4 regions of the Mesorhizobium sp. USDA 4132 genome follow, and region 2 is predicted to be linked to each of the others. Evidence: predicted binding sites of a transcription regulator. Region 2 holds the regulator's gene; each other region holds the start of a gene.
What was found. The regulator LexA, encoded in region 2, represses DNA repair genes until DNA is damaged. The targets are predictions, from matches to a motif close to TGTTCNNNNTGTGTTCNG.

Region 1 (5,373 bases), 920 kb from region 2:
TCGGCCAGATCCTGGTCTCGGAGGGCGACGCCTATATCATCGATTTCGAAGGCGAACCGACCCGCGACCTTTCCGAACGCCGCGCCAAGACCAATCCCTTGCGCGACGCCGCCGGGCTGCTGCGGTCGCTCAGCTATCTCGCAGCCTCGGCCGACCTCGACCGGGAAATCGTCAGCGAGGTTGAAGACACCCGCCATAAAGAGCTGGTCACACGTTTCATGGAGATGGCGGAGCCAGCCTTCCTCGATACCTATTTCGAAGTGACCGGGAATTCCGAGGAATTGCGCATCTCGCCGGAGGCCCGTGGCCGCATTCTCGATCTCTTCCTGCTCGAAAAGGCTGCCTACGAGATCGCCTACGAAGTGCGCAGCCGCCCTCATTGGCTTCCCCTCCCGCTTGCCGGCTTCTCGGCGATCGCATCCCGACTTCTGGAGAACGTTTCATGAGATACGAGCGCACCGATTTGATGATCGGCACCGTCCAGGAGGGTCTGCAGGCCCTGGTCGAAGGGCGGCACGGGGACCCGTTCTCGATCCTCGGACGCCATCAATACGGCAATCTCACCGTGGTCCGGGCGCTGCTGCCGGGTGCGCTGTCGGTCGAAGTGGTGGAGGCCGATACCGGCAAGATGCTGGCCGAACTCGAAACCATCCGTGAAGGCGGGCTGTTTGCCGGGGTGACCGGCAGCAACGCGCCATATTTCTTCCGGATCCATTGGCCGGACGCCATCCAGGAGATGGAGGACCCCTACTCCTTCCCGCTGCTGCTCGGCGATCTCGATCTGCACCTGATCGGTCAAGGGACACACTACGATCTCGGCCGGACGCTCGGCGCCATTCCAATGGAGGTCGAGGGGGTCGAGGGCGTGCGCTTTTCCGTCTGGGCGCCGAATGCCCGGCGCGTCTCGGTCGTCGGCGATTTCAATTCCTGGGATGGGCGACGTTATCCGATGCGGCTGCGTCCGCAGGCGGGCATCTGGGAACTGTTCATCCCGCGCCTGACCCACGGGGAGCGCTACAAATTCGAACTGCTCGACGGCAACGGCAATCTGCTGCCGCAAAAGGCGGATCCGGTTGCCCGCGCCAGCGAGGCTGCCCCGTCGACGGCCTCGATCGTCGCCTCCTCGAAACCGTTCCGCTGGAGCGACGAGGACTGGATGCGTCGGCAGCGTGCCGATCGCACCCGCGAAGGTGCGATGTCGATCTACGAGGTGCATCTCGGCTCGTGGCTCAGGATCGCCGAGGAAGGCAGCCGGATGCTCGACTGGGTCGAACTCAGTCAGCGGCTGATCCCCTACGTGCAGAACCTCGGCTTCACCCATATCGAGATGCTGCCGATCATGGAGCATCCGTTCGGCGGTTCCTGGGGCTACCAGCCGCTCGGGCTGTTCGCCCCGACCGGGCGTCACGGCACGCCGGAAGATTTCGCCTATTTTATCGATCGCTGCCATGCGGCGGGTATCGGCGTCATCCTCGACTGGGTGCCGGCGCATTTCCCGACCGACGTCTGGGGGCTCGCCAAATTCGATGGGACGCCGCTCTACGAGCATGCCGATCCGCGCGAAGGTTTCCACGGGGACTGGAACACGCTGATCTACAATCTCGGCCGCAACGAGGTGAAAGGGTTCCTGATCGCCTCGGCACTCGAATGGCTGGAGCATTACCATGTCGATGCTTTGCGCGTCGATGCTGTCGCCTCGATGCTCTACCGGGACTACAGCCGCAACGAAGGCGAATGGATTCCGAACCAGTATGGCGGGCGCGAAAACCTTGAGGCGGTCGAGTTCTTCAAGCACCTGAACAGCATCGTCCACAACCGCTGCCCGCATGCCTTTACCGCGGCGGAGGAATCGACCGCCTGGCCGGGGGTTACCAGGAAGATCGAGGAAGGCGGCCTCGGCTTCGATTTCAAATGGAACATGGGCTGGATGCACGACACGCTGCATTACATGCAGGACGACCCAGTCTACCGGAAATACCACCATGGCGCCATGAGCTTCGGGATGATCTATGCTTATTCCGAGCGCTTCATCCTGCCGCTCTCCCATGACGAAGTGGTGCACGGCAAGGGCTCGCTGATGGCCAAGATGCCGGGCGATCGCTGGCAGAAACTTGCGAACCTTCGCGCCTATTACGGCTTCATGTGGGGCCATCCCGGCAAGAAGCTCCTGTTCATGGGCGGCGAACTGGCGCAGGAGAGCGAATGGAACCATGACGGCTCGGTGGTCTGGGACCTGCTCGACAGCCCCGACCATGCGGGCGTGCAGCGGCTCGTTCGCGACCTGAACACGCTTTACGCCCGGGAACCGGCGCTGCAGTTCGGCGACCTGCATCACGAGGGGTTCGAGTGGGCGGTGACGGATGATGCGGAAAATTCCGTCTACGGCATGATGCGCTCGTCGCCGGATCGCTCGTCGCATATCCTGGTCGCCTCGAATCTGACGCCGATGCCGCGGCACGGGTATCGCATCGGAGTTCCGGCAGAGGGCCGCTGGGAGGTGGTGCTGAACACCGATGCGGCGCTTTACGGCGGGTCCAATCTGGGACAGACGGAAGCTTGGACGGAGCGCCAGGCGGCGCACGGGAAGGAATTTTCCATCTCCGCGGTATTGCCGCCGCTGGCGACTGTGTTCCTGCGGTGGCGGGGGTAGGTTTCAGCCTAAACTGAGGTGGGAGTTTGCCGCGAGACACCCCCCTCTGCCCTGCCGGGCATCTCCCCCTCAAGGAGGGAGATCGGCCAGAGGCGGGCTCATCGCCTCCCATTGAAGGGCGAAGTTTCAGCGGCAATGGAAGATATTTAGTTTCATCTCCACGATCATGATCGAGCCGAGAGGGCAACTCCATCCGATCTCCCCCCTTGAGGGGGAGATGCCCGGCAGGGCAGAGGGGGGTGCCACGGCAAACGGCGCGGCCGCGCTTATTCGCCCCGCCAACCATTCTGATAAACCACCTTATCCACCCCCGCGAACCGCCCGACCCGAAGCAACTCCGCGTCCAGCTTCTCCAGCCGCCCCGCCGAAGCCCGCACGCCCTTTTCCAGCCATAACCGCTTCACATCCAGCGTGCCGGATTTGCGGTCGGCTTTCATGTCGATGCGGCCGATCATGCGGTCGCCTTCCAAGAGCGGGAAAACGTAGTAGCCGTATTGGCGCTTCGGTTCCGGCACGAAAACCTCGATGCGGTAGAAGAAGTTGAACAGCCGCTCGGCGCGGTCGCGGTTGCGGAGCAGCGGATCGAAGGGGCTGAGCACGCGCACGCGTGCCGGTGGTTCGGGAATGTCCCCGAGGTTATCGGGAAAGCCGAGGAAGGCGAAGGATGGGCGCGGCTTGCTGCCGTCGGCGGTCTCGATCAGCACTTCCACCAGTTCGTCGCGATGCGTCTTCACCCAGTCCTTCGCTTCGTCCGGCGTGACCAGATCGAAGAAGGCGGCGATTTCGCCCGAAGTCGCAAAGCCGAGGCGGGTCATGGCGCCGCGGCAGGCCCAGTCGATGAATTCCTCGTGGCTCACTTCCGGCTCGTGATGCTGCCGCGGGATGACCCGTTCCATCAGGTCGTAGATCTTCTGGAAGTTGACGCGGCCGGCGATCGCCAGCTTGCCAGTGTGCCAGTAATATTCGAGCGCCGTCTTGTTCGGATGCCAGTTCCACCAGCCGCCGGACTTGTGATCCTCCTGCTTCATGTCGCGGGACATGATCGCGCCGTTCTCGGCGATGTGCTGGAAGGTCTCCTCGAAGGCGGCGTCGAACCCCTCGCCGTGCCATTTCCGCCAGCGTTCGGCAAGGATCGGCTCGCGGCGGCGAAAACGATGTTTCCAGTAGCGGAAGAAGCTCGTCGGGATGATCGAGGCGTCATGCGTCCAGTGCTCGAACAGCTCGCCGTCCTTTTCCAGAAGCGCGGTCAGGTGCTCGCGGCGGTAGGTCTGGTTGCGCGAGAACAGGATCATGTGATGGGCGCGCTCGACGGTGGCGATACTGTCCACCTGGACGAAACCGAGATCGTCGATGAGCTGCAGCAGGCCGGCTTTGGTCAACGCCCGGCCCGGCGGTTCGCAGAGCCGCTGCCGTTCGAGGAAGATCCTGCGGGCCTGATCGTTTGGAATGAGAATCGCCATGGCATCTAGACTAGGATACCGCCGCGCCGGATTCAATGTTCACGTTCGGTTCCGCATTCCCCTTCCCCGTCTTCCGGTCTATAGACCGCTGAACACCGAGGGACTGGCTTGGATATCCGTTTCGAACAGGCAGAAGCGCGTTTCGAGGGACGCACCGTCGTTTATCCGCTGACGCTTCGCTTGAGCGAACGGCGGATCGGCGTGATTGGCCTCAACGGCTCGGGCAAGACGACGTTTGCGCGGATGATCAACGGGCTGGTGCTGCCTGCCGAGGGTCACGTGACCGTCAACGGGCTCGATACGGTGAAGGATGGCGACAAGGTTCGTGGCCAGGCCGGCTTCATTTTCCAGAACCCGCAGAACCAGATCATCCTGCCGATCCTGAAAGAAGATATCGCGCTCGGGCTGAAAAGCCAAAAACTCTCGAAGGCCGACACGGAGGCGGCGGTCGAGGCCGTGCTTGCCCGGTTCGGCATCGCCCATCTGGCCGACCGGCGGGTGCATGAACTTTCGGGCGGAGAACTGCAGCTGGCGGCGCTTGCCTCGGTTCTGGTGACCCGGCCGGATATCCTGATCATGGACGAACCGACCAACCAGCTGGATCTCCGCAACCGCGATCTCGTGGAGCGGACGATCCACGGGCTCGATGAAAATGTCGTCGTCATCAGCCATGACCTCGGCCTGATTGCCGATTTCGACCGGGTTCTGTTCTTCCATGAAGGCCGCCTCACCGATGATGGCGCGCCTGCGGAAGTCATCGCCCGCTACCGCGAGCTTGTGGCATGAAGACGCTCTACGTGGAAGGCGACACGTTTCTGCACCGGCTTTCGCCGCGGGCAAAGCTTCTCGGCCTCGCCGCGCTCAGCCTTGTCTTTTTCCTTGTCCGTTCGCCGGCCATTCTGTCGGTCGCGGCCTTGCTCGGCGGCATCGTCTATTCGTCGCTCCGGCTCGGGTGGCGCCAATCCTGGCTGCGGCTGCGGCCGGTCCTGCTGACCATTGCGGTCGTGGCGCTCTTCACACTTGTCTTCAACGGCCGACATGACACGCTGGTCGTCGTCACGCGGCTGACGGCGCTTGCCCTCTTCGCCGCGGCCGTGACGGCGACCACCAGCACCGGCGATTTCATCGACGAGATCACCCGCCTTGCCATGCCGCTGGAGCGCCTGGGGCTCGTCAGGGCCGCGGATATCGGGCTTTCGATCGGTCTCGTCATCCGTTTCGTGCCGGAGATCCTCAGCCGTTACCAGGCTATCCGCGACGCCC
Region 2 (5,373 bases):
GGGAGATCGATGCCCAGGGCCGTTGGCGCTATGTCGTCCTTATCGACCGGACATCCAATCCGGAAGTCAGGCGCCCGCCGGAGCGTGTATCGCTGCTTGCAAGGTCTCGACATGAGCCCGCCCAGATCGGCGAGACGATCAGCGGCCGCGCGCGCCTTTCACCACCCTCCGGACCTGCACTGCCTGGCCTCAACGACTTTGCCTTCTCCTCCTATTTCGACGGCATCGGCGCGGTCGGATTTTTCTATGGAGCGCCGAAAAAACAGGCTGCCGGTCCGTCGACCCGGAGCTGGATTGCCGACATCGAAAGCCGGCTTTTCGATCTCCGCAGCGCAATCGCCACCCGTATCCGCGAGACCGTGCCGGGAGATTCCGGCGCCTTTGCCGCGGCAATCGTGACGGACGAACGCCGGGCGATCTCCAAGGGAACGACCGAAGCTTTACGGCTTTCGGGATTAGCCCATATCGTCGCCATTTCCGGACTGAACATGGCGCTCGCCGCCGGTATCTTCTTCGTCGGCGTGCGGACCGTGCTCGCGGTCTTTATGGGCTTCGGCCACGCCTATCCGGTGAAGAAGATCGCCGCACTCGGCGCTCTGATAATGGTCACCGCCTATTACCTGATCTCCGGTTTCGGCGTTTCGGCCGAGCGGGCCTACATCATGATGGCAATCATGCTGGTTGCCGTCCTCTTCGACCGACCGTCGATCAGCCTGCACAATGTGGCGCTGTCCGCGCTCGTCATCATCGCCATGTCGCCCTCGGAAATGCTCGGGCCGAGCTTCCAGATGTCGTTTGCCGCCACCGTTGCCCTGGTCGCCGGTTACGCGCTCTGGAAACAGAGGGCCGAGGGCCGCGATCCTCAGCCTCTGCCGTTCCGTCACCGCATGGTGATGCCGATCCTGGCATCGTGGAATTTCGCAGCCGGCGTCTTCGTCACCTCGCTGATCGGCGGCGTTTCGACCGCGATGTTTTCGGTCGAGCATTTTCATCGCATCGCCACCTATGGCCTCGCCGCAAACCTCGCAGCCATGCCGATCATCTCCTTCGTGGTGATGCCGGCCGGTCTGGTCGGCATGCTGCTGATGCCCTTCGGCCTCGACGCTCCCTTCATGAAGCTCATGGGCCTTGGCCTGGAAGCGGTGATCGCCATTGCCGGGCACGTGGCTGCCTGGGGTGGCGATGTCGGGATAGGCCGCCAGCATCCATGGTTCCTGACGGTCTCAACGGCAGGCTTCCTGCTGCTGACCCTGCTCAGGACGAAGCTAAGGCTGATCGGTCCGCCGCTGATGGTGACCGCTCTGCTGCTTTCCTGGCATGAGCGATCGACGCCTCTGGCGGATATATTGGTCTCGGAAGACGGGACAATGGTGGCGCTCGTAAACGGGGAACGGGTTTCCACCAACCGCACCCGCCCGCCTGATTTCATCTACGACCAGTGGAAGAGGGCGCTTCTGCTCGGCGACCCGACCAAACCGGACATGTCGCCGGCCAGGGACAAGCCGCCCGACCGCAAACCAGCAGGCGCAAAAAACGATAAGCGCCGCGAGTTGACCTCGGCGGAACTCGAAACAGTGAGGTTGCGAATAAGCCAGGTGACTTCCGACCGCTTCACCTGCGAGCCTAAGGCCTGGTGCGCCGCAAGCACGGGCAATGCCATCATCGTGGCCGTAGAAGACGGCCGTTATGCTGGCGCTGCCTGCGACGCCGCCGATCTTGTCATCGCCCCGCGGGCACGCTTCGACCGATGCCGGTCCGGCGGACTGATGATCAATGGCACGACGCTCAGAAAGACCGGCGCGCTGGAGATTTCGCTGAACGACACGGGCGACATGCGACGCTGGCAGGTCCGTGCCGCAATGGCGGCCGAGGACCGGCCCTGGACTAGGCACCGCCACTACGATTGGCGAAGCCAGAGTTTCGACAACGCGTTGCCGGAACCGCTCCGGCAGCTGATCAGTGATAACGGCGGATGAGGCCGACGAGCTTGCCCTGGATCTTCACCCGGTCAGGCCCGAAAATGCGGGTCTCGTAGGCGGGGTTGGCGGCTTCGAGCGCGATCGAGGCGCCGCGGCGGCGAAAACGCTTCAGCGTCGCTTCCTCATCGTCCACCAGCGCCACGATGATGTCGCCGGGATTGGCCGTCGTGCCGTTGCGAATGATCACGGTGTCGCCATCGAGAATGCCTGCCTCGATCATCGAATCGCCCTTGACCTCCAGCGCGTAATGCTCGCCGGAGCCGAGCATCTCGGCCGGCACGGAGATGTCGTGCGTGTTGTTCTGGATCGCCGAGATCGGCACGCCGGCGGCGATGCGGCCCATGACGGGAACGGTCGTGGCGTTCGACGAGCCATCGTTGGCCGCGAGTTTCTGAGGTGCTGCGGCCGGCTGCGGTTTGCCGAGGCTGCCCTCGATGACGCTGGGCGAAAAACCGCGCCGCGGCTGAATGCTCGGCGAATAGGCTTCCGGGAGCTTGATGACTTCCAGCGCGCGGGCCCGGTTCGGCAGGCGGCGGATGAAGCCGCGCTCCTCGAGCGCCGTGATCAGACGATGGATTCCGGACTTGGACGCAAGGTCGAGCGCGTCCTTCATTTCGTCGAATGACGGCGGGATACCGGATTCTTTCATGCGTTCGTGAATGAACAGAAGCAATTCCTGTTGTTTGCGCGTGAGCATCTTTTGGCACCCTCAGAGTCGGAAACAAATCCAGAACGGACACTATATGTTCCATATGTGTTCCGCAAGTCCCTAAATTTCTGTGAAGTATGATGATTTTTTCTTCATAGATGCGTGCCAGATATCTGGTGTCACACCACTTGCGCGGCGCCAGCCCGCTGCCAAAGTAGCTTTGCGATTCCAATTCAGGGGGCCCTCGCGTGAACGCAAGACCGATCGATCATCTCGTGCTGCCGGTGGCGGGACTTACCGCTGCGCGTTCCCGGCTCACGGAGCTCGGTTTTACAGTTGCGCCGGATGCTTTTCATCCTTTCGGCACCGCCAATGCTTGCGTATTCTTCTCGGATGGGACCTACCTGGAGCCGCTGGCTCTTACCAACCGACGCCATGCGGGTGTCGCGGCAAAGCGCGGCAACGTTTTCACCGCCCGCGATCTCGCCTTCCGCAAGACGTCCAACCGGCAGGGCTTTTCCGCTCTCGTTGTCGCGACCCGCGATGCGATGGCCGATCATGCGCGTTTCAAGATGCGCGGCGTTTCGGCAGGCGACGTGCTGGAATTTTCCCGCGGCATGATCCTGGCCGACGGTTCCGAGACGCAGGCGAGCTTCCGGCTGGCATTCGCCGGCGATGACCGCGCGCCCGAGTTCTTCCTGTTTTCCTGCCAGCGCATCAACCCGCTGCCTGCCGACCGCGAGCTGGAGCGGCATGCCAATACCGTTATCGGCCTGAGCGAAATCATCCTGTCGGCCCCGACACCTGCCGATTTCGCTCCGCTGGTCGAACAGGTGCTGCTGACCAAGGCCGCGCCGGAGGCTGCACCGCTCCAGCTTGCCGCGGCCAATGCCCGCATCCGGATCCTGCAGGATCGGGAGCTCGAGGCGGAATTTGCGCTTCAGCCGACCCCGGGCGCCGAAGGACTGCGCGGCCGGGCGGTCATCTTCAAAACCGCCGATCTTGCCGTGACAGAGATCACCCTTGCTGCTAATGACGTCGCATTCGTCCGCCGGGAGGGCCGTGTTCTCGTCTCGGCGGCGCCCGGCCAGGGTGTTTTGTTCGGCTTCGAGGAATAGATCATGGAAGTTACCGCAAACTCCAGCGTCTCCGTCGGCGAAGGAGGCGGCAAGGTGGTTTTCGCGCAGAACGCAAAACTGTCGCTGATCGCCGGTCCCTGCCAGATGGAAAGCCGCGACCACGCCTTCATGATGGCAGGCGCGTTGAAGGAACTCTGCAGCAAGCTCGGCATCGGCCTCGTCTACAAGTCCTCCTACGACAAGGCCAACCGCACGTCGATTTCCGGCAAGCGCGGCATCGGGCTCGAAGAGTCGATGGAAATCTTCGCTGACCTGAAGCAGGAGTTCGGCTTTCCGGTTCTGACCGACATTCATACGGAAGAACAATGCGCTGTCGTCGCAAAGACGGTGGACATCCTGCAGATCCCGGCTTTCCTGTCACGCCAGACGGACTTGCTTGTCGCCGCTGCCAAGACCGGCCGCGTCGTCAACGTCAAGAAGGGTCAGTTCCTGGCACCCTGGGACATGAAGAACGTGCTCGGCAAAATCACCGCGAGCGGCAATCCCAACGTATTGCTGTGCGAACGCGGCGCCTCCTTCGGCTACAATACACTCGTTTCCGACATGCGTTCATTGCCGATCATGGCGTCCATGGGGGCTCCGGTGATCTTCGACGCGACGCATTCTGTGCAGCAGCCTGGCGGGCAGGGAGGCTCTACCGGAGGAGACCGCAGCATGGTGCCGGTCCTTGCACGGGCAGCGGTTGCCGTCGGCATTGCGGGCCTGTTCATCGAAACTCACGAGGATCCGGACAATGCTCCCTCGGACGGCCCGAACATGGTGCATCTGAAGGACATGCCGCAGCTCCTCGAAAAGCTGCTTGCCCTCGACGCCGTCGCCAAGGCGGCTTGAGCGCGTCCACAAAAAGCGCGCAAACTGCTTCGATTGTAATTTTCGTGTCATTGATTATGAGACATTTTCAGTGACCTCGTGACGTCAAGTCCAAACCCAGGGAGAGACCCTTGACCGCCATCACCGATATCATCGCCCGCGAAATTCTCGACAGCCGCGGCAATCCGACCGTCGAGGTGGATGTCTATCTGGAAGACGGTTCGATGGGCCGTGCGGCCGTTCCGTCGGGCGCCTCCACCGGCGCTCATGAAGCCGTCGAACTGCGCGACGGCGGCAAGCGCTACCACGGCAAGGGCGTCGAAAAGGCGGTCGAAGCCGTCAACACCGAGATCTTCGATGCGATCGGCGGTTTCGATGCCGAGAGCCAGATCCATATCGACAAGACGATGATCGCGCTCGACGGCACGCCGAACAAGTCCCGCCTCGGCGCCAATGCCATCCTCGGCGTCTCGCTCGCCGTTGCAAAAGCTGCCGCCGAAACATCCGGCCTGCCGCTCTACCGTTATGTCGGCGGCCCGAACGCGCATGTCCTGCCGGTTCCGATGATGAACATCATCAACGGCGGCGCTCATGCCGACAACCCGATCGACTTCCAGGAATTCATGATCATGCCGGTCGGCGCTGACACGCTGAAGGACGCCGTGCGCATGGGCTCGGAGATCTTCCACGTCCTGCGGAAGGAACTGGCGGCCCAGGGTCACAACACCAATGTCGGCGACGAAGGTGGTTTCGCACCGGGCCTGAAGAGCGCGCCGGAAGCCCTCGATTTCATCAT
Region 3 (5,373 bases), 520 kb from region 2:
CTTCCATCTGCCGGATCGCATCGATGAACCGGTCGGCGGTCGACGAATAGCGGGAACGGGCGATGAGATGCAGGACGACTTCGGTATCGGAGGTCGACTGACAGATGGCGCCGCCGGCGATCAATTGCCGGCGCAGCGTCAGGCCGTTGGTGAAATTGCCGTTATGGGCAACCGCGATGCCGCCGACTTCGAGTTCGGCAAACAGCGGCTGGACATTGCGCAGCGCGACTTCGCCGGTGGTCGAGTAACGGTTGTGGCCAATCGCGATATTGCCGGGGAGGCGGGCAAGGGTGACAGGGTCGGTGTAATGGTCGCCGACGAGGCCCATGCGGCGCTCCGAATGGAAGCGCAATCCGTCGAAGGAGACGATGCCGGCGGCTTCCTGGCCACGGTGCTGCAGGGCGTGCAGCCCGAGCGCCGTCAGCGTCGCGGCCTCAGGATGGCCGAGGATGCCGAACACGCCGCATTCCTCATGCAGCGTATCGCCATCCCATTCGTTGACGCTGTCCTCGGCGAATGTCTCGGAAACCGGCTGTTTCATCTTGGCCCCTTATCCCTGTGGACAACCTGTCCCTGTCGGAAAAATGGAAAGGCCGGCCGGGGGAGAAGCTCCCCGGAAACCAGCCTGTTTTCACTTAGATGCGAATGATACCACAAATGGTGACGTTTTGCGCTGCATCAAGCGCAAGATCACGTCAATTATTTGTCGCAGGCGCGTCATCTGCCGCCGGCTGATCCTGAGCCGGAGCGCCATCGGCAGGCGCTGCTTCCTTGCCGAGGATGCGCGCGCGGATCTGCGGCTCAATATCGGCGGGCAGTACGGCTTCGAGGCGGGCGACCAGCGTATCGAGGAACGGCTTCGATTTCGCCTGCGTCACCCAGGTCGGCTGGGCATTGGCGGCCACCAGCCAGTTCCAGAATGCGACAGCGACGACGAGCAGCAGGATGCCGCGAGCGGCGCCGAACAGGAAACCAAGCGTCCGGTCGAGCGCGCCGATGCGGCTGTCGATGATGAAATCGGCGATCCGCGTGGTGATGAACGAGATGACGATCAGCGCGATCAGGAAGATGGCGCCCGCGGACGCGGCGATCGCGATGCGCTCGTCACTCAGGTGAGGTTTCACATAGGGCAGAACCAGGGGGTAGAGGTAATAGGCGGCGGCGATTGAGCCGGCCCAGCTCGCGATCGACAGCACCTCTCGCGAAAAGCCGCGAACCATGGCGAGAACGGCGGAAAACAGCGTCACAGCGATGACGATACCATCGAAAATCGTGATGGGCATATATGATCTACTCCAGACTTGCCGACTTCAAGACTTGCCGGCTTTTAGCCCGGCGCCCCGCCTTACCGCAGCCGTCATACATCAGCGGGCTTGTTAACGGAAGATCAATCATCTTCCGGCGTTTGTCTCAGCTTGGCGGCGGAACCGGCAATGCGCGATACCAGATCCGGCAGGTCCTCGATCGTCACCCAGCGTCCGTTGGCACCCTTCGGCACCTCGGCGGAGGTGGCCGGCAGCATCGCCCCTGAAAAACCAAGTTTCTCAGCTTCCTTAAGGCGTTGAGCGGTCTGAGACACAGGTCGCACAGCGCCCGAGAGGCTGATTTCGCCGAAATAGACGCAATCGGCCGGCAGGGCAAGGCCGGCAAGCGACGAGACCAGTGCGGAAGCGACCGCAAGATCGGCCGCCGGTTCGGTGATGCGGTAGCCGCCCGCGACGTTCAGATAGACGTCGTGCTGGCCGAGCTTGACGCCGCAATGGGCCTCCAGCACCGCGAGAATCATCGACAGGCGTGACGAATCCCAGCCGACCACGGCGCGCCTGGGCGTGCCGAGCGAGGTCGGCGCGACCAGCGCCTGCACCTCGACCAGGACCGGCCGCGTGCCCTCCATGCCGGCGAAGACCGCAGCACCTGGTGATTTCGAGTTGCGCTCGCCGAGGAAAAGTTCGGACGGGTTGGTGACCTCGCGCAGGCCCTTGTCGGACATTTCGAAGACGCCGATCTCGTCGGTCGGCCCGAATCGGTTCTTGACGGTGCGCAGGATGCGGTAGTGGTGGCCGCGGTCGCCCTCGAAATAGAGGACCGCATCGACCATGTGCTCGACGACGCGTGGGCCGGCGATCTGGCCTTCCTTGGTGACGTGGCCGACGAGAACCATGGCCGCCCCCGTCTGCTTGGCAAACCGGATCATCGCCTGGACGCCGGTGCGCACCTGGGTGACGGTGCCAGGCGCCGAGTCGGCCGTGTCGCTCCACAGCGTCTGGATCGAATCGATGATGACAAGGTCGGGACGCTTGCCTTCGCCGATGGTGGCGAGGATGTCTTCGACATTGGTTTCGGCGGCCAGCAACACCTCGGTATCGGCGGCATCCAGGCGCTGGGCGCGCAGGCGCACCTGCGCCACCGCCTCTTCGCCCGAGACATAGATGATCCGGTGGCCGCGGCGGGAGAGGGCGGCGGCCGCCTGCATCAGAAGCGTCGATTTGCCGATGCCCGGATCGCCGCCGACCAGCACCGCCGAGCCGCGCACGAAGCCACCGCCGGTCGCCCGGTCGAGCTCGGAAATGCCCGTGAAGATGCGCGGCGCTTCCTCGGTCTCGCCCGACAGGGTGGTGAGCGCCACCGCGCGGCCCTTCTTCGGCACCTTGCCTGGCCCACTACCGATGCCGCCCATCTGGTCGTCTTCGATAATCGTGTTCCACTCGCCGCAGCCGTCACACTTGCCGGCCCAGCGGTTATGCACCGTGCCGCAGTTCTGGCACACGAATTGGTTTTTTGCTTTTGCCATGGGATCAGTTGCCGCCTTCGATATTCACAAAATTCCACCGTGAACAAAAGCGGAACTTTTCTTGTCTAATCCGAAAATGCAGATGATGGCAAGGAGGAAGGGAGTTATTCGGCCTCGATGTACCGCCGCTCATAGCGCAGGCCGAGGCTGGTCAGCAGTTCGTAGCCGATCGTGCCGGCGGCGCGGGCGACGTCGTCGAGGGCGACGTTGGGGCCGAACAGTTCGACATAGTCGCCGGCCTGGATGTCCGATGCCGGGATATCGGTGACGTCGAAGATCGTCAGGTCCATGGTGATGCGGCCGATGACCGGAACCTCGCGGCCGGCGATGAAGCCGAAGCCGCCCTGACCGATGGTCTGGCGCAGCGGCACGCCGGAGCCGGAGAGTGCGCGTTTGTAGCCGTCCGCGTAACCCGCAGAGACGATCGCCAGCCGGCTGTCGCGGGAGAGCTGATAAGTGCCGCCGTAGCTCACCGTCTCGCCCTTTTTGCCGTCGCGGATCTGGATGATGCGGGCTTCCGCCTTGGCGACCGGCTTCATCGGGTTCGGCACTCCGACCACCGCTTCGCCGCCATAAAGCGCGATGCCGGGGCGGGTGAGATCGAAATGATAGTCGGGGCCGAGGAAGATGCCGGCAGATGCCGAAAGACTCGTCTCGATGCCTTCGAAAGCCTCCGCGACCTTCTGGAAGGCCGAAAGCTGTTTCTGGTTGAGCGGCGAGGAGGGGGTATCGCCGCTGTGGAGATGCGAGAGCACCAGGACCGGCGAGAAGCTTGCCGGACGCGACACGTCGTCGGAGAAGGCGATGGCGTCCTCGAGCGGCAGGCCGAGCCGGTTGAAGCCGGTGTCCACCTGCAGCGCGCAGGGGTGGTCGCCATATTCCGCCGTCACCGACATCCAGAAGGCCAGCTGTTCCTCGGAGGCCAGAACGGGCACCAGATCGTGTTCGAAGAACATCCGCTCCTGGCCGGGCCAGATGCCGGAGAGTACGTAGATCCGGGCGTCGGGCGCATAGGTGCGCAGCGTCACGCCTTCCTGCACCACTGCCACGAAGAAATCCCGGGCGCCGGCCTCGTAAAGCGTGATGCCGCAATCCTCCAGCCCGAGCCCGTAGGCATCGGCCTTGACGACGGCCGCCGTCCGCGCCGTTCCCGAACGCCGCGCCATCTCCCGCCAATTGTCGCCAAGCGCACCCAGATCGACCGTCAGCCGCACGGGCGCGATGTCGAAATCGTCGGGATAGGAAAGCTCGCTGTCGAAATCGGTCATGTCGGCTCGTAGGGCGTGAGGATTGGGGGCATGAGGACGTTGCAGCGATCCTACCGGTTTCGAAGGCAGGAAAAAGACCGCGCCCGCAAAATCTTTCGCGCTGCACAATCTTTTAGGCCGTGGATGCCGCAGACCTGTCACAAGCGCTGGAATATGCCCGCCCCCCTCTGGCCTGCCGGCCATCTCCCCCTCAGGTGGGGAGATTACCCGCGGCACGACCTTCGCTTCCCAATAAACCTCAGGCGGGACAGCGCTCGGATCGGAGAAGCCTGACGTGAGACTGTGGGCAGGCGCCCAGCGGATCTCCCCACCTGAGGGGGAGATGGCCGGCAGGCCAGAGGGGGGCGGGCGGGCTCAAATATTGACGATGAAAACCCCAATCCCGCTGAGACGATCCGAAACTTGCCATCGGCCGAAAAATGATATCGGCGACCGCCCTGATCAATGCTCTTCGTACTGAGTGAAGCTCGGGTCGGCCAGATCGGCGAAGCGGGTGTATTCGGACTGGAAGGCGAGCTTGACGGTGCCGGTCGGTCCGTGGCGCTGCTTGGCGATGATCACGTCCGCGGTGCCCTTGACCTTGTCCATCAGCACTTCCCATTCGGGATATTTCGGGTCGGCGATGTCGCGTGGTTCCATGTTCTTCACGTAATATTCCTCGCGGAACACGAACAGCACGACGTCGGCGTCCTGTTCGATCGAGCCCGATTCGCGAAGATCGGAGAGCTGCGGGCGTTTGTCGTCGCGGCTTTCCACCTGGCGCGAGAGCTGCGACAGTGCGATGATCGGCACGTTCAACTCCTTGCCGAGCGCTTTCAGGCCGGTGGTGATCTGGGTGATTTCCTGAACGCGGTTCTCGCCGGATTTACCCGAGCCGGTCATCAGCTGGATATAGTCGACCACCAGGCAATCGAGGCCGCGCTGGCGCTTCAGGCGGCGGGCGCGGGCGGAAAGCTGGGCGATCGAGATACCGCCGGTCTGGTCGATGAACAGCGGCACCTTCTGCATCATTTGGCTGCAGGCGACGAGCTTTTCGAAATCCGCCTCGGTGATGTCGCCGCGGCGGATCTTTGACGAGGAGACTTCCGTTTGCTCGGAGATGATACGGGTGGCGAGCTGTTCGGCCGACATTTCGAGCGAATAGAAGCCGACGACGCCGCCGTTCTTGGCCTTGTACGAACCGTCCGGCTGGACTTCCGGCTCGTAGGAGGCGGCAATGTTATAGGCGATGTTGGTGGCAAGCGAGGTCTTGCCCATGCCGGGGCGTCCCGCAAGCACGATCAAGTCGGAGCGCTGAAGCCCGCCCATCTTGCT
Region 4 (5,373 bases), 520 kb from region 2:
TGTTTTCGAGCAGGCCCTGCCAGCGGCGGAAATCGGTGACGACGTCGAACAGCGCCTTGCGCGCCTTCGGCTTCAGTTCGTCGGTCTCGATGATGTCGGCCGCCGCCTGCAGCATGGGAATGTCGCGGGCGCGGGCGTAGTCGTGCAGGTAACGCACGGTCGTGTCGCCGAGGCCGCGCTTCGGGGTGTTGATGATCCGCTCGAAGGCGAGGTCGTCGGAGGGCTGGCAGACCATGCGGAAATAGGCCATGGCATCGCGGATTTCGAGCCGCTCGTAGAAGCGCGGGCCGCCGATGACGCGGTAGTTGAGGCCTAACGTTACGAACCGGTCTTCGAATTCGCGCATCTGGAACGAGGCGCGCACCAGGATCGCCATGTCGTTGAGCTTGTGCTTGCCGCGCTGGAGGTTCTCGATCTCCTCGCCGACGGCGCGCGCTTCCTCCTCCGAATCCCAGGCGGCATGCACCACCACCTTCTCGTCGTCGGGGTCGGAGCGGTCGGTGAACAGGGTCTTGCCGAGGCGGCCCTCGTTATGGGCGATCAGATGGCCGGCGGCGCCGAGGATGTGCTCGGTGGAGCGGTAGTTGCGCTCCAGCTTGATCACCTTGGCGCCCGGAAAATCCTTCTCGAAGCGCAGGATGTTGTCGACTTCCGCGCCGCGCCAGCCATAGATCGACTGGTCGTCGTCACCCACGCAGCAGACGTTCTGGGGAATGTCCTTCGGCCGCTGTGCAAGCAGCCGCAGCCACATATACTGGGCCGTGTTGGTGTCCTGGTACTCGTCGACAAGGATATAGCGGAATTTTCCGTGATATTCCTTGAGCAGATCCGGGTTCTTGCGGAAGATCGCGATCGGGTGCAGCAGAAGATCGCCGAAATCGCAGGCGTTCAGCGTGCGAAGCCGCGCCTGGTAGGCGGCATAGAGCTCGCGGCCCTTTCCGTTGGCAAATGCACGGGCGTCGCCCTCGGCAATGTCCGGCGGGGTAAGGCCCTTGTTCTTCCAGGTGTCGATCATGCCGGCGAACTGTTTTGCCGGCCAGCGTTTGTCGTCCAGTCCCTCGGCCTGGATCAACTGCTTGATCAGCCGCACCACGTCGTCGGTGTCGAGAATGGTGAAGTCGGAGCGAAGGCCAGCCAGTTCCGCATGGCGGCGCAGCAGTTTCACGCCGATCGAGTGGAAAGTGCCCATCCACGGCATGCCCTCGACGGCGCCGCCGACCAGAACGCCGACGCGTTCCTTCATCTCGCGGGCAGCCTTGTTGGTAAAGGTCACCGCAAGAATTTGTGATGGGTAGGCACTGCCGGTTGCCAGGATATGGGCGATGCGGGTGGTCAGCACCCGCGTCTTGCCCGTGCCCGCGCCCGCGAGCACGAGAACCGGTCCATTCAGCGTCTCGACCGCCAGCCGCTGCTCGGGGTTAAGGCCTGCGAGATAGTCGGGCGCACGATGCTGGTCGCGGGCCGCCATGGCCCGCGCGGCGATGCCGAGGCCGCCGCCATTGCCCGCGGCCTGCGCCGGAGCGGGGGCCGTGTTGCGCGGCGCCTGCGGGTGCTGCGGTTCTTCATCGAAGAACGGAATGTCGTCGAAACTGTTCGTCATGCGGCCAATGTAGTGATTCGGACCTGAAAGACCAGAAAATGTTCTGCTTTCATTCCCAGTCTCCACACAAGGCAAGGCTAAAGTGTGAAGAGGCTGCCGGTTGCGCTCTGCGAAAGCGGCAATTTTAGGAGTATAAGTATGCTTGCCGTCTAACATACCCGTGAGATTTCGCGAGGTTACATTTTTGTAAGGTTGCCGAAGACCCATTGCGTGAGCACCCGCAAAAAAGGATACTCCTGGGCAATATGGCCTTTTCGTGCCTCCTTCGGAGAATTGAATGCGGATTTGGAAACAGCTTCTGCTCTGTCTCGCCGTCCTGGCGGGAGCGCTGGCTCTGTGGGTTTACCTGGTGCCGAGTGCAGGAGCCACGCTTGCAAAGATCGGCGTTCCCGGTGGAGTGATTGCCGCCATAAGCCCGAAACATGCCCCGCAGCCCGCAACGACAGCAGCCGGCGGTGCCAACGGCAATGCGGCGGCGCGCCAGCAAGGCCAGGGCGCAGCACAGGGAAATTCGCAGAACGGAGCCGCGAACGCGGCCCAGAACAACGCGGGCCAGAACGGCCAGCGCGGTGCCGGCGGACAGGGCGGCCAGGGCGGACAGGGTGGCAACCGCGCCACGCTCGTCGTCGCCCAGCCGGTGGCGATCGGCACCGTCAACGACCGCCTCACGGCGATCGGCAGCGGCGAGGCGATCCAGTCCGTCGTCGTCATGCCGCAGTCTTCCGGCACGATCAACGAGATCAGGGTCGTTTCCGGCCAGAAGGTCACCAAGGGCCAGGTGCTCGCCCGCCTCGACGACGAAGAACAGACGATCGAGCGCGAAAAGGCGCAGGTCGCGCTGCAGAGCGCCCAGGAAAAATCCGCTTCCTACAAGAACCTCCAGTCGTTCTCGCGCCTCGACGTGCTCAATGCCCAGATCGCCGAACAGGCTGCCAAGCTTGCGCTCGCCACGGCCGAACTCAACTTGAAGCGCCGCGATATCGTCGCGCCGATCGAGGGCATCGCGGGCATCGTCGCGGTCAATATCGGCGACAACGTCACCACCCAGACCAATGTGGTGACGATCGACGACCGCACGGCTATTTTGGTCGATTTCTGGGCGCCGGAGCGTTTCGCCGTCGCCATCGAGCCGGGCCAGGCAGTCGACGCGAGCTCGATCGCCCGTCCGGGCCAGGTCTTCTCCGGCAAGGTCGAGGCGATCGACAACCGTATCGACGCGGCAAGCCGCACGATGCGCATCCGCGCCCGTGTCGAAAATCCGGGCGATGTTCTGCGCGCCGGCATGGCCTTCAATGTCGGCATGCGCTTTGCCGGCGAAAGCTACCCGGCGGTCGATCCGCTCGCCGTCCAGTGGGACGGCGAGGGTTCCTATGTCTGGCAGGTCAAGGACAATAAATCGGTCAAGACCCGGGTGCGCGTCGTTCAGCGCAATCCCGATGCGGTGCTCGTGGGCGCCGAGCTCCAAGAGGGCGACAGGATAGTGACCGAAGGTCTGCAACGGGTGAGGGAGGGGGCGTCGGTCCGGGTTTTCGGCGCGCCGGAAACCGCTGAGGTGGCGCGCCAATGAAGATGGAGCTTCCGGGGCATGGCCACGACGACGAGGGGAAGGGCGATGCGGAGAAATCCAGCCAGAGCTTCACCGCTCTCTTCGTCCGCCGGCCCGTTCTTGCCGCCGTCCTGAACACGCTGCTCGTCGTCGCGGGTCTTGCGGCGCTTGCCGGCGTCGAAGTGCGTGAACTTCCCGACGTCGACCAGCCGGTCATCACGGTACGCACCAATTACGACGGCGCCTCGCCGCAGACGATGGACCAGGAAGTCACCCAGGTCATCGAAGGCGCGGTCGCCCGCGTGTCCGGCCTGAAGGCGCTGTCATCGCAATCGCAGTTCGGTTCCAGCCGCGTGACGATGGAATTTTCCGATAGAATCAACCTGTCGGAAGCCGCCAACGATGTGCGCGATGCCGTCGGCCGGGTCATCAACAAATTGCCGGAAGATGCCGACGAGCCCCGCATCGTCAAGGCTGACGCCGATTCCGACGCCATCATGCGCCTGGCGGTGACATCCTCGAAGATGTCGATGGAAAACCTGACCCAGCTGGTCAAAAACGCGGTCGTCGACCGCCTCGCCGCCGTGGAAGGTGTGGCGGACGTCGAACTTTACGGCGACCAGGACAAGGTATTCCGCGTCGACATCAACCAGGCTGCGTTGGCCGGTCGCGGCTTGACCGTTGCCGACGTTTCCAAGGCGCTGTCGAGCGCCGCTCTCGACGTTCCGGCCGGTTCGCTGAAGAGCACGACGCAGGACATCGTCGTTCGCGCCACCGCCAGCCTCACCAAGCCGCAGGATTTCGAAAACGTGCTGATCGGGCCGAACGTCCGCATCCGCGATGTGGCGACCGTGGCGCTCGGCCCGGACGACGGCACGACCGTGTTGCGCGCCAACGGCGTGCAGGGCGTCGGCCTCGGCATTATCCGCCAGGCGCAGTCCAACACGCTTAACATTTCCGAAGGCGTCAAGGCCGCCGTCGCGGAGATGCAGAAGACCTTGCCGGAAGGCACCCGCATCGCGGTTACCGGCGACGACGCGATCTTCATCCAGGGCGCGCTGCACGAAGTCGAGACCGCATTGATGCTCTCGGCGGCGGTCGTCGTCGTGGTCATCTTCCTGTTCCTGCGCGACTGGCGCGCCACGCTGATCCCGGCGATCACGATGCCGGTGGCGCTGATCGGCACGCTGGTGGCGATCTATCTCGTCGGCTTCTCGATCAACATCCTGACGCTGCTCGCCATCGTGCTGGCGACCGGTCTGGTCGTCGACGACGCGATCGTCGTGCTCGAAAACATCGTCCGACGACGGGCGGAAGGCATGGGACCGCGCGCCGCCTCCGTGCTCGGCACCCAGGAAGTGTTTTTCGCCGTCATCGCGACGACCGCGACGCTCGCGGCCGTCTTCATTCCGCTGTCCTTCCTGCCCGGCCAGATCGGCGGCCTGTTCAAGGAATTCGGCTTCGTTCTCGCCTTTTCGGTGGCGCTGTCGTCGGTGACCGCCCTGACGCTCTGCCCAATGCTTGCGTCGCGCATGCTGACCAAGCCGATGAAGGAAGACCACGGCCTGCTCGGCGCCTTCGGCAACGCGTTTGCCAGCGTCTATGCGTCCTCGCTGCGGTTTTGCCTCAACGCGCCGCTTGTCGTCATCGTCGTCTCGGTGGTCTTCTCGGTCGCCGCCTACAACGTCTTCGGCCTCGTCAAGAGCGAGCTGACGCCGCGGGAAGACCGCGCCACGATCATGCTGCGCCTGACGACGCCGCAGGGCGTCAGCCTCGATTATACGCGCGATCAGATGCAGCGTGTCGAGGAGAACCTGAAGTCGCTGCGCGATTCCGGCGAGATCACTAATGTGTTCTCGATCTCGGGATTCGGCAGCAACACCAATAGCGGCTTCATGGTCCTGACGCTGGCGCCCTGGGACGAGCGCACCCGCAGCCAGGACCAGATCGCTGCCGACGTCAATGCTGCAGCGCTCAGGGTTCCGGCGCTGCGCGGCTTCACCATGCAGGCGAACAGCCTGAAGATCCGGGGCGCCGGCAACGGGCTGCAGATGGCGCTGGTCGGCAACGACTACGACCTCCTGACCTCGACCGCCCTGAAACTCGTCTCGCATATGGAAAGCGAAGGCGGCCGGTTCTTCGATACGCCGCGCCTCACCAACGAGCCGACCCAGGCGCAGCTTTCGGTGGCGATCGACCGCGAGCGGGCCTCCGACCTCGGCATCGA

Region 1: ACZ9IU_RS05245 (energy-coupling factor ABC transporter ATP-binding protein) is a predicted target of LexA. The motif match lies at 4,147-4,164, and genes of this name have one in related genera.
Region 3: radA (DNA repair protein RadA) is a predicted target of LexA. The motif match lies at 2,831-2,848, and genes of this name have one in related genera.
Region 4: ACZ9IU_RS12770 (ATP-dependent helicase) is a predicted target of LexA. The motif match lies at 1,640-1,657, and genes of this name have one in related genera.

Annotation. Positions count from the first base shown of each region.
Region 1 covers NZ_JBWCCP010000001.1:1,029,030-1,034,402, reverse strand. Annotated here, with positions in the region: gene treS (maltose alpha-D-glucosyltransferase) at 1-446, shown strand, start outside; gene glgB (1,4-alpha-glucan branching protein GlgB) at 443-2,650, shown strand; gene ACZ9IU_RS05250 (winged helix-turn-helix domain-containing protein) at 2,917-4,110, opposite strand; gene ACZ9IU_RS05245 (energy-coupling factor ABC transporter ATP-binding protein) at 4,219-4,896, shown strand; gene ACZ9IU_RS05240 (energy-coupling factor transporter transmembrane component T family protein) at 4,893-5,373, shown strand, end outside.
Region 2 covers NZ_JBWCCP010000001.1:1,953,743-1,959,115, forward strand. Annotated here, with positions in the region: gene ACZ9IU_RS10205 (ComEC/Rec2 family competence protein) at 1-1,976, shown strand, start outside; gene lexA (transcriptional repressor LexA) at 1,957-2,676, opposite strand; gene ACZ9IU_RS10215 (VOC family protein) at 2,877-3,746, shown strand; gene kdsA (3-deoxy-8-phosphooctulonate synthase) at 3,750-4,598, shown strand; gene eno (phosphopyruvate hydratase) at 4,709-5,373, shown strand, end outside.
Region 3 covers NZ_JBWCCP010000001.1:1,432,751-1,438,123, forward strand. Annotated here, with positions in the region: gene purF (amidophosphoribosyltransferase) at 1-541, opposite strand, end outside; gene ACZ9IU_RS07520 (CvpA family protein) at 696-1,283, opposite strand; gene radA (DNA repair protein RadA) at 1,388-2,791, opposite strand; gene alr (alanine racemase) at 2,896-4,059, opposite strand; gene ACZ9IU_RS07535 (replicative DNA helicase) at 4,501-5,373, opposite strand, start outside.
Region 4 covers NZ_JBWCCP010000001.1:2,474,693-2,480,065, reverse strand. Annotated here, with positions in the region: gene ACZ9IU_RS12770 (ATP-dependent helicase) at 1-1,600, opposite strand, end outside; gene ACZ9IU_RS12765 (efflux RND transporter periplasmic adaptor subunit) at 1,878-3,167, shown strand; gene ACZ9IU_RS12760 (efflux RND transporter permease subunit) at 3,170-5,373, shown strand, end outside.